One region of the Dactylosporangium sp. NBC_01737 genome, then DNA from elsewhere that is predicted to be linked to it. Evidence: riboswitches for the same ligand, from Rfam matches in the RefSeq annotation. Region 1 holds a riboswitch; the other holds the start of a gene.
What was found. A riboswitch is a leader RNA that binds a small molecule or an ion and turns the genes downstream of it on or off. The one in region 1 is predicted to bind ZMP and ZTP.
Positions count from the first base shown of each region.

Region 2: another riboswitch for ZMP and ZTP. It lies ahead of OHA72_RS08170 (bifunctional 5,10-methylenetetrahydrofolate dehydrogenase/5,10-methenyltetrahydrofolate cyclohydrolase); the one in region 1 lies ahead of OHA72_RS43720 (hypothetical protein).

Region 1 is NZ_CP109153.1:9,551,592-9,557,283, forward strand. It holds gene OHA72_RS43685 (UbiA prenyltransferase family protein) at 1-6, opposite strand, end outside; gene OHA72_RS43690 (hypothetical protein) at 53-328, opposite strand; gene OHA72_RS43695 (hypothetical protein) at 410-997, shown strand; gene OHA72_RS43700 (GDSL-type esterase/lipase family protein) at 1,533-1,871, shown strand; gene OHA72_RS43705 (hypothetical protein) at 1,886-2,140, shown strand; gene OHA72_RS43710 (hypothetical protein) at 2,188-2,775, shown strand; gene OHA72_RS43715 (hypothetical protein) at 2,768-3,346, shown strand; gene OHA72_RS43720 (hypothetical protein) at 3,306-4,376, opposite strand; ZMP/ZTP riboswitch at 4,406-4,491, opposite strand; gene OHA72_RS43725 (hypothetical protein) at 4,560-5,087, shown strand; gene OHA72_RS43730 (pyridoxamine 5'-phosphate oxidase family protein) at 5,169-5,624, shown strand; gene OHA72_RS43735 (dihydrofolate reductase family protein) at 5,634-5,692, opposite strand, start outside.
Region 2 is NZ_CP109153.1:1,883,275-1,888,966, reverse strand. It holds gene OHA72_RS08185 (ParB/RepB/Spo0J family partition protein) at 1-860, opposite strand, end outside; gene OHA72_RS08180 (ParA family protein) at 857-2,161, opposite strand; gene rsmG (16S rRNA (guanine(527)-N(7))-methyltransferase RsmG) at 2,523-3,200, opposite strand; gene OHA72_RS08170 (bifunctional 5,10-methylenetetrahydrofolate dehydrogenase/5,10-methenyltetrahydrofolate cyclohydrolase) at 3,288-4,154, opposite strand; ZMP/ZTP riboswitch at 4,167-4,251, opposite strand; gene OHA72_RS08165 (Jag family protein) at 5,213-5,692, opposite strand, start outside.

The sequences.
Region 1 (5,692 bases):
TGTCATGCTTCGATCATCGTCCTCAATGCCTGAGCCCGCACTGAGAGCCGCGTCATGCCCCCGTGATGGGCTCCGCCCACGCCGCGTGCGTGAACTGCCACTCGCCGGCGACCCGGTGCCGCACCCGCGGCTCGTGACGGATGGTGTACCGCAGCCCCTCGATCTCCACGATGCCGCACTCCGGCCCCGGCTGGTCGACCGACTCGGACTCCACGGTCACCGGCCAGCCGGCCTTCGTCGCCTTGTGCCGCCACACCTCGAACGCCCGCTGCTTGCCGTTCTCCTCGCTCACCTTCGCCAGGATCTCAACCGGATCGACCCGTGCCATATCGCGTACTCCCTGCAGAAGGCGTTTCGGACTGCGTCACCGTAGCCGGAACTGTCGTACCCCGCGCTTACGATCCGGAACGTGAGCGATGCGTACACGGTCTTCTGGCCGCAGGACCGCTGCCTCGCCGCCCGGGCCGCGGTCATGGCCGGGCGGCCGCTCGAGGTGCTGTTCGGCGGCCCGCACCTCTCCCTGCCCAGCTTCGCCCGCGCGAAGGTCACCGCCGGCGACCTGGTCTACCCGATCGGCGTCTTCGCCCAGCGGCTCTACGTGCTGGGCAGGATGCGCGTCACCGCCGTCCGCGACGTCGAGGACGGCGAGACGGACCGGTTCCCGCACTGGCGCTTCCTGGCCGACGGCTGCGTCAGCGAGACCGTCCTCGGTGAGGCCGGCACCCTCCTGCGGCAGGACGCGACGGTGCCGGCCGAGGCGGTGCGGCGGCTGACCTACCGTTCACTGCGGGCGACCCGCACCCTCAAGCACGTCGACGACGACGGCCTGCTGACCCGTTCGCTGGGCGTGCAGGGCATCTACCGCCTCGCGGAGCACAGCGCCCTGGACCTGGACGCGGCCCTGGACGCGCCGGCGGACCCGACGGCGCCCGCGTTCGGCCCACCCGTGAGATCACGCCCGACGCCACCGCCGGCGCAGGTCGAGGTCCTGTTCTGATGCGCCGGGCCCACGCCGGGCCCACGCCGGGCCCACGCCGGGCCGGGCGGGGTCGCCGTCGAACGCGGCGGTCTGCAGGTCCAGCCGCTGGGCAGGGGGAACGTTGCTGCGGTAGTCGCCGTATCCGGCGCGTGCAGCCGGTGCAGGGCGCCGGCGCGGCGTTGACCGCCGGGTCGCGGCAGGCCGGGTCCGACCAGGTCGTCGGGGTCGGCGAGTTGTCGACCCGCCCACGGGTGGGTCGACCTCGAAGCAGGACCGGTGTCCGAGCGGGGCCACCGCCCGCGACCCGGCGGGAGTTCGGCAGCTCGGCGGCCCGCGGTTCTCCGCGTCGCCGGGGGATCCGCAGCACCAGAGCATCGAGCCGGGCCGCCGGCACGGCCACGTCCTCGTCGTCGGCCCCGGCGATTCGGCAGTCGGGGGCGAGCCCGCCAGGACGTTGCTCACCCGGCGCACCACGACAGCCGCCCCCGCGTCTGGCATCGTCGCCGCGGCATCGCATGGAAGGAACGGGGCGGCGGCGGTGTTGTCCACGGGTGTGACGCTCACGCTCGCCGTGCTCGGCGACTCCATCGCATACGGGCAGGGCGCCTCCAGCCCGGATGACACCGTCGGTGCGCGGCTGGCTGCCTCGCTGACGGCGGCCGGCACGCCCACGCGGGTGCGGGTCTTCGCGGTGCCCGGGGCGGACAGTCAGGGGCTGGCGGAGCAGGTGCGGCGGGCGACGGCGGCGGCGCCCGGTGTGGCGCTCATCATCGTCGGCGCCAACGACCTCACCCACTTCGTCCCGCCGCAGCGGGCCGCGGCGCTGCTCGGCGCCGCCGTGCGTGACCTGCGCGCCGCCGGTGCTCAGCGGTCGCGCCGGCACCCGACCTGAGCGTCATCCCGTGGGTGCCGCCGCAGCTGCGCCTCGCGGTGCGGGCCGGCAGCCAGGCGCTGCAGCAGGCGCAGACCCAGGCTGCGCTCGCCGCCGGTGCCCGGGTCGCGGACATCGGGCGGAGCGCGGCGGCATTCGCGGCGGAGCCCGCGCTGTTCAGCCCCGACCGTTTCCACCCGTCCAGCGCCGGGTATGCGGTGATCGCGACCGCCCTGCTGGCCGCCGTCCGCGCGGCCGCCGCCCTGGTCCGCCCCGCCCCGGCCACGTGAGCGGTTCGCTGGGCGTACCCCTGGCGCCGGGTCCCTAACATCGAGCCATGTCTCGGCATCTGCGCCCATCCGACGCCACGCCGAGGCCGCCCTGGTGGCAGCGATGGCCTGACGCGCTGCGGATCTCCGGCATCGCGCTGGTGCTGTTCTTCGCGCATCTGGTGGTGCCGACGATCCCCGGCAGCCTGGTCGATCCAGTGCTCGAATACCGGGAGGACGGCTACGCGGTCACGGTGAAGCCCGGCGACGGCTGCCTGATCTTCCACCGGGACACCTCCTCGCGCGGTGGCGACGAGATCCTGCCGTACTGCCCGGCACGCATCCCCGACGGCGCGAACGGCTGGGCGCCGCAGCTGCGGGACTTCTACACCGTCGACCCGGCCACCAGGCTGGTCACCGAGCTGGTGCAGTTCGGCGTCGTGCCCGACCAGGTGACCCGGGTCCGCTCGACGTTGCCGGGCGGCCAGATCGTGGAGACGCCCACCCGGCGCGTCGACGGGGTCGCGCATCCGGTCGTCGCGCTGCACCTGCGCAACACGGCGTTCCCCGTCGACCTGACCGAGACCGGCGGGCGCAGGGTGTTCGTCCGGCTGGAGCTGTTCGACGCCGGCGGTCGGGCGGTGCCCGTTGTCTGAGCCCCGGCGTCCCTGGTGGCGGGTCAGCCGCAAGGACGTGGTCGTCGTGCTGCTGCTCGCCGCGGTCACCGTGTACCTGCACTGGCCGCGCCCGCCGGCCGGGCCGACCCAGCTGCTCCGGCAGGGCACCGTCGGCGGGACCGGATGGAGCGTCCTCGGGCAGCGGGCCGGCTCCGGCGACGCGTGCCTGCAGGTCCGCGTCGCCGGCGCCCGCCGCGCGCTGATGTGCGACCAGCACTGGGACCGCGACGTGCAGCAGCTCTCGCGCGCGGCGGGCGGGCCGCCGTCGCTGCTGGTGGTCCGTTTTCAGGGCACGGAGCAGGTGCTCGTCGTGTCCGTGCTGTACCGCGAGATCGCCACCCTGCGCGCACCGGACGGCGACCGGGCGGTGCTGCACACGGCGCCGCTGTTCGACACCGGGATGGCCTACGTCGCCGACGTGCTCGCCGCCGACGACGCCGCCGCCCTGCAGGCGTTCGCCGCCGACGGCGAGCCGCTGTTCTACCAGTACGTCCCGTGCGGGCCCGCGCTCAGTGCCGGAACAGCCGGATCCCGGTGCGGACGAGGGTGATGCCGCGCCGGTCGCACTCCTGCTGCACCGCGGCCGACCGGATCGAGTCGCCGGGTTCGGCGATGTACCGCACGCCGTGCCGCGCCGCCTCTTCGACGTTGTCGGCGAACGGCAGCGCACCGTCGGACACGAACGCGACCCGGTCCAGCGCCCGCAGCCACGCCGCCGGGTCGGGGACGTCCCCGGCCCTGCGGAGCTGCTCCGCGACCCGGTCCTGGATGCGCGCCGATGACGCCTGCACGGACGGGTGGCGGCGCAGCCACCACGTGTCGGCCTTGGCGCCGGCCAGTCGCGTGCAGTCCACCCGCGACTGCTGCCCGGCGCCGATCCCCAGCGCCATGCCGTCACGGACGTACGCGACCGAGTTCGACTGCGTGTGCCGCACCACGACAAGGCCGAGCAGCAGGTCGTCGACGGCCGCAGCGGGCAGCCGCGGATCCGTGAGCAGTTCCCGCGTCAGCGGTACGCCGTCGCGAGGCTGGGTGAGGCGCAACCCGTACACCTCGCGAGCCTCCACCGCGGGTGGCTCGAACGCCGCGTCGGCCTCCACGACGAGGAACCGGCCGCCCTTCTTCGCCGCGAGGGACGCCACGACGCCAGGCTCGTATCCGGGTGCGACGATGCCGTCGGAGACCACCCGCCGCAGCAGGTCCGCCAGCTCCTCGTCCACGGGCTCGGACACGGCGACGAAGTCACCGTAGGAACTCTTCGGGTCGGCGTCACGGGCCCGCGCGTACGCGCCCGTCACCGCCCCGGTCGCCGCCGGGTCCAGCTGATATGTGGCGGCCGTCACCGCGTCGAGCGGACCCGCGGTCGCGGCGCCGGCAGGTGAGACGTGCTTGAACGACGCCGCGACGGGCCGCCCGAGCGCGGTCGCGGCCTCCCGCACGAGCTGCCAGGCACCCGCGGCGTCGAGGATGTTGATGTACGACGGCTCCCCGCGCACCACCCGCAACGGCCGGGTGCCGGGGTCGATCGGCGTCGCGGTCGCCGTCTGCTGGTGCGGGTTCATGCCATACCGCAGGTTCATACTGCCTCCGATCGCAGGACGTCTGCTTCCGGAGGCACCCAGGCGGTCGGCGCCACACCCTCGATCCGGCCGGGTCCCCGGTGGTGCTCCACCTTCGCCAGTACCCGGCCACCCCCAGCATACCGATCCACCTGGCATGATCATGTCCGCCGGACACCGCCGGCCGGGGGAAGGTTGACGCCGATGGGACTCTTCAAGCGCCGCGCGCTGCCGCCGGCAGAGCGGCTCATGGCCGCCGCCGGGCTGCCGACCGGCGGCGGCGCGGTCCCGATGATGGACCTGGTCATGGAGGTCGCACCACGGCGCAACGCCCGGATCACGGCGGTCCTCGCCGTCGTCGAGGACCTCCTCGCGCAGCCCGGCGACGCGCAGATCGTCGCGCTGAAGTTCATCGAGAACCTGCAGAACGCGGCGTCCCACGGTACCGACGGCCTCCTCACCGTCGAGGAACTCCTGCCGATGTGCGGCCCCCGCACGGTCGAGGGCTGGGAGACCGCGAACCGCTTCTGGGCGGCCGTCGTCGCCTGGTGCGACGCGAACGGGCAGCAGCTCGAAACGTCCGCCTCACTCGACGTCGTGCAGCACCAGGGCCTGCGGTCCCTGCTGTGGCCCACGACCCGCAGGCTCCCCGACGGCCGCCGCGTCGACCTGAGCCACGTGCTGCTCTACGAGAAGGCGACCGGCACACCGATCACCGCCTTCACCCCGTAACGCCTGCAAGGTGCCGAGGGTGGCGACGGCGGGCAACGGGGCCGAAGCCCCGGTGCCGGCCATCGGTGCGATCATCGGTGTATGACGGCATGGCGAGACGTCCAACAGGCAGCGCCGGAGTTCGCTGAGCGGGTGCAGGCGCTGTTCGACGCCCACAGGCACAAGACCATCGCCACCCTGCGCGCCGACGGGGCGCCGCGGATCTCCGGCATCGAGGTGGTCTTCGAGGACGGCGAGCTGGTCTTCGGCTCGATGGCGAACGCCCGCAAGGGCGCTGATCTGCGCCGGGATCCCCGCTTCGCCCTGCACAGCGCGACGGTCGACCCGGTCGAGGGCGCTGAGGCGGCGTGGCCGGGCGAGGCGAAGGTCTCCGGCCGGGCGGTCTCGGCCGGGGCGGTCACCGACGGGCCGGACGGCGACCGCTTCCAGGCCGACATCGCCGAGGTCGTGCACACCCACCTCAACGAGGCCGCCACGCTGCTCGTCGTCGAGTGGTGGACACCCGCGCAGGGGCTGCGCCGCGTCGAGCGCGAGTGACGCCGGCCGTCATCGTGCGGGGCGGTGGTAGCGGCTGAGGACGGTGTCGCCGAGGTGCTCGGCCGACC
Region 2 (5,692 bases), 6.3 Mb from region 1:
GCGCGACGCTGCGGCGCGGCCTTCTTCGCCGTGGCGCCCTCGGACACCGCGAGCGAGACCATCTCCTCGGTGGCCCGGACCGACAGCCCTTCGGCGACGATGCGGTGCGCGAGCGTCTCCTGCTCCTCGGAGCTGTCGAGTCCCAGCAGTGCGCGGGCGTGCCCGGCGGAGAGCACACCCGCCGCAACCCGGCGCTGCACCTGTGCGGGGAGGTTCAGCAGCCGGATCGTGTTGGAGATCTGCGGACGGCTCCGGCCGATGCGCCGGGCCAGTTCCTCGTGCGTCGCGCCGAACTCTTCGAGGAGCTGCTGATACGCGGCCGCCTCTTCCAGCGGGTTGAGGTTGGCGCGGTGGATGTTCTCGAGGAGTGCGTCGCGGAGCATCGCGTCGTCACGGGTTTCCCGGACGATCGCCGGGATGACGTCCTTGCCGAGCGCCTGGGCGGCGCGCCAGCGACGCTCGCCCATGACGAGCTCGTACTTCTTCGTGACGCCCGCGTCGCCCTCGTCGCCTTCGGCCTCGATCGGCTCGGGGAGCTCGCGGACGACGATCGGCTGGAGGAAGCCGACCTCCTGGATCGAGGTTTTCAGCTCCTCGATCGCCTCGTCGTCGAAGACCTGCCGGGGCTGCTTCGGGTTCGGCACGATCGAGGTCACCGAGATCTCGGCGAAGCGCGCGCCGGGGACCGGGGCGAGCTGCTCCACCGGAGCGGCAGTCACGCCGTTCGTGGGGGAGTCGGTCGCGGCCGGGGGAGTCGCCAGCGCGGTGGCGGTGCCGCCCGCCCCGGTCTCGGCCGGCGCGGCGGTGGGGATGAGGGCACCGAGCCCTCGTCCGAGACCTCCACGTCGGTTCGACTTCATGCCACTCCTCCAACCTGCGCGTCTTGCGCACCGCGCAGCGCGATCTCCTGCGCCGCCTCGAAGTAGCTCACCGCACCGCGGGAGCCCGGGTCGTACGTCATCACGGACTGGCTGTAGCTCGGCGCCTCGGACACCCGGACGTTGCGGGGGATGACCGCGTTCAGGCACTTCGGGCCGAAGTGGTTCCGCACGTCCTGCTCGACGAGGTCGGCGAGCCGCGTGCGCCGGTCGTACATCGTCAGCAGCACCGTCGAGATGTCGAGCTTCGGGTTCAGGTGCGACCGGACGAGCTCGATGTTGTTCGTGAGGGCCTGCACACCCTCCAGCGCGTAGTACTCGCACTGGATCGGGATCAGGACCTCCTCGGCGGCGACGAGCGCGTTGACCGTGAGCAGGCCGAGCGACGGCGGGCAGTCGATGAAGATGTAGTCGTAGTCGCTCCCGCCGGCCTCGATGGCCCGCTTCAGGCGCGACTCACGGGCGACGACGGAGACCAGTTCGATCTCGGCGCCGGCGAGGTCGATCGTCGCGGGGACGGCCCACAGGTTCGGGATGCCCTCGACCTGTTGGGTCACCGCGTCGAGCGGTGCGCCGTCGATCAGGCAGTCGTAGACGTCCGGTACACCGGAGTGGTGTGGGACGTTGAGACCGGTGGAGGCGTTGCCCTGCGGGTCGAGGTCGATCACCAGGACGCGGTTGCCGTGCAGCGCCAGGGCGACGGCGATGTTGACCGCCGTGGTGGTCTTCCCCACCCCGCCCTTCTGGTTTGCCACGCACATGGTGCGCCGCCGTGGTGGGCGGGGCATGGTGATCTCCCCGCTCGGGTTGAGGATCTCCACGGCGCGCTTGGCCTCCTGTGCGAGCGGGGGGTCTTCGGTTTCACGTGAAACGTACGCGTCAGTCATTGCGCCCTCGGTATCCGCGGTGACGACGGACGGGTGTGGCCGGGGGGACGGAGTACTCCGTCGCTCGGACCTCATGTCGGCTCTCGTCTCGGCTTTCGCTTCGTCTGCAGCGGATTGTGAATCGGCTTTGGGCACGACCGGTTTTCCGCCCCGGCCGTAAACAGTACCGGTAGTTGCACGATCGACCCGCCCGCTGCCGCGAAACTCCACCGTGGCGCCGCGTGTCGTATCGGCAGGATTCTCAGCCCGCGGTTGAGGGACGGGTCGAGCGGGCGGACGGACCCCCCAGCCCTCTATTCCCTCGCCGTTGCGTGCCGCCTCGCCAGCCCTCGTTTCACGTGAAACATGAGGGCCGGCGTCGCCGTAGTCCGGGTTATCACCGCTGTCGCGCACCATGTCAGTCCCGTCCTGCTCGGAAAGATGTGCACTGCCGGCCGTCAGCGACGCGGTGCCCACCTCCGGAGCACCGCCCGACACGAGGTCTTGATTGGCCGCGGTGACCGGCGCCGGGAACGCAAGAACGGCGCGCGGCCAGCCTACGGCGCACAGGCGGCCTGAGCTATGGCTCATCGGCGCGTCGTCGGTCTTGTCACTCTCACCCGGCCGCAAGAAGACCAAAAAGCCGTCGACTCGGCGGAGAAGACCGCCGAGTCGTTTCGCCGGCGCCATCGGCCAGCCGCTGCCACAGTTCCTGATGTCCATCGTCGAACCCCCGCGTTCCCCCGTATCCGGGGACGCTCTCGGCCCGCCCCCGGGTTTACCGCCCGCGCTTGCCTTTCCGGCGCTGCGCGATTTCCCGTTCCCGCACGATCTCGACGACTGTCGTCGGCTCGGCGAGGACGGCGTCCCCGCACAGGTGTACCGACGGCGCACCCGCGCCGAGCCGGCTCAGGGCCTCCGCGTGCTCGGCGATCTCTGCCGCGGCGGAAGCTCCCTTAAGCGCAAGCAGTCGCCCACCAACGGCGGTGAGGGGGAGACACCAACCGGCAAGCCGGTCCAGTGGTGCGACTGCTCTGGCGGTGACGACATCGGCGAGGGGGAGCTTCCCGACGCACTCCTCTGCCCGCGCCCGGACCACGGTGGTCCGCTCTAGGCCGAGCGCCGTCACCGCTTCGGAAAGGAACGCGGTACGTCGTGCGAGCGGCTCGACCAACGTGACGAACAGGTCGGGACGAGCCACTGCCAGCACCATACCGGGCAGCCCGGCGCCGGAGCCGACGTCGACGACCGTGGCGTCCGACTGAATCAAATCGCCGAGGACGGCGCAGTTGAGCATGTGCCGTTCCCAGATCCGCGGCGCTTCCCGCGGCCCGATCAGCCCTCTGATCACCCCGTCGGTGACGAGCAACTGAGCGAACCGCTCAGCCAACGGAAGCCGATCGCCGAACACCTTCTCGGCGGCGGGCAGCACCTCTTGCGGAACAGCACCATCCATACGGTCAAGCAAATCACGCTCGCCCCGCCCGCCGGCCCGCGAGGGCAGTCCCGGGCCGCTACTGCTGTGCGGCCCGGGACCCATGTTTCACGTGAAACGTCGCTCGGCAGCCGCGACGGCGTTGCGGAAGAGCATGGCCACGGTGGTGGGACCCACCCCGCCGACGCGCGGCGTGATGGCACCGGCCACCTCGGCACAGGACTCGTCGACGTCGGGCAGAAGCCGGCGACCCTCGTACCGGACGCCGCCACCGATGACAACGGCACCGGGCTTCACGTGCTCGGGCTGGATGATGCCCGGCACACCGGCGGCGGCGATGAGAATGTCGGCCCGCTGGGTGTACCGCGGCCAATCGGCGACACCGGTGTGCACGACCGTGACGGCGGCGTTGGCCGTCGGCCGCTTCTGCGAGAGCAGCATCGCGAGCGGCCGGCCCAGGGTCGCGCCGCGTCCGAGGATCACGACCTCCCGCCCGCTGACGGGAATCTCGTAGTGCGCGAGGAGCGCCTCGATGCCGGCGGGCGTGCAGGGGAGCGGTCCGGGCATGCCGGCCGCGAGACGCCCCAGGTTCAGCGGGTGCATGCCGTCGACGTCCATGTCCGGGTCGACGCGCTGCAGGGCCACGTCGTAGTCGAGGTGCTTCGGCGTCGGATACTGGATGAGCAGACCGTGCACATCGGGATCCGCGTTGAACCTGTCAATGACGGCGTGCAGCTCATCCTGCGTGGTGTCGGCGGGCAGGTGCTCGTGCGGCGACGCGAACCCGAGCTCCGCCGCTTGGCGCTGCTTGATGCGGATGTACCCGGCGCTCGCATCGTCGTCGCCGACAAGAATCGTCGCGAGCGACGGGACGACACCGCGGGCGCGGAGCGCGGCGACGCGGGTGGCGACGTCGGCCAGGATCTGCTCGGCCACGGGGGCGCCGGGCAGGAGTACGGCAGTGGTCGTGGACATACGACTCCTCGACGTGAGGACCCAGGCGGTCGACCCTCACTACTCGAGCTCCCCGATGGTCCGTCCCATCCTGGTGCCGCCAGTCGCGTCTGTCTCCATTGTCCCCGATCCCCGAGCCGCCCGCCCACGCGGGGACAAAGCCCACGCCGCCCGGATCACCGCCTTGCGCAGTGCCCCCAATCTCCGTGATCTCCGTGATCTCCGTGATCTCCGTGATCGAAGTCGTCCCGTGGTCGCGGGGGCGGCCAGGACGAGCCTTCGATCACGAGGAGCCTCGCAAGAACGGCGCGGCGCCGACGTCGGCGCGATCGCGTGCCCGCCGCCGCGCTGCAGATCCTGCCTCTCGTGATCGAAGTCGCCGCGTGGTCGCCCCGCCGGCCGGATCCGTCCTTCGTTCACGACGCGGACGAGCCGCTCGGCGCAATGGAGCCGACCGTCAAAGTCCGCATCACACATGACCACGGAACTACCGTGCCACCACTGATCCACCGAAATTCCGTGATCACTGGCAACCCCGGCCACCCGGCGCGCCCCCACAGAATGACGCGGTCGACGCACCGGTCGCTGATCAAAAGTCGCGTGCGGGCCGCCCCGGCGGCCAGATCCGACCTTCGATCACGAACCGCCAAAGCACGACGCCGATCCAGCCGACGCGACCGGCCGACGCGACCGGCCGACGCGACCGGCCGACGCGACCGGCCGACGCAACCGGCCGACGCGACCGGGGCGGAGCCGACGCGATTGGGCGCACTCCTTGTCGGATTCTTTCGCCCGTGATCGAAGTCGCCGCCTGGTCATCGGAACGGCCAGAACGAGCCGTCGATCACGAGGGGGGGCGGGCGGGCCGGTCCGGGGGCAGGCGAGGTCAGGCCGTCAGCGTCGCCGTCCACGACCGGGTCGTCGCGCTTACGAACAGGGTGGGCGCAGAGCGGAGCGATCGGGCACCCGCTGCCCGTGCTCGCGGGGTCGGACGGACGAAGGCGGGGCGCCCCCTGAGGGACGCCCCGCCAACGGCAGAACGGGAACAGCGGAACAGCGACGGCTGGTTGCGGGAGTCGTCAGGCGACCGGGCGGACCACGATCCGGCGGGCCGGCTCGACGCCTTCCGACTCGCTCTCCACGCCCGGGAGCGCGTTGATGACGTCGTGGACGCACTTGCGCTCGAAGGCGCTCATCGGCTCGAGCCTGACGGCCTCGCCGTATTCCTTCACCTTCTCGGCGGCGTTCTTGGCGATCGCGCCGAGCTCCTTGCGGCGCAGGGCCCGGTAGCCGCCGACGTCGAGGAGGAGACGGCTGGGGGAGCCCGTCTGCCGGAAGACCGCGAGGCGGCTCAGCTCCTGCAGCGCCTCAAGGGTGGCGCCGCGCTGGCCGACGAGCGCCTGGAGGCGGCGGCCGGAGCCGTCGCCGCCCTCGACGACCTCGACGACGGGACGGCCGCTGACGACGAGCTCGTCGATGTCGCCGTCGTAGTCGAGGATGTCGAGAAGGCCCTCGACGTAGTCGGCCGCAATCTCGCTCTCCCGGAACAGGTCGGCCGC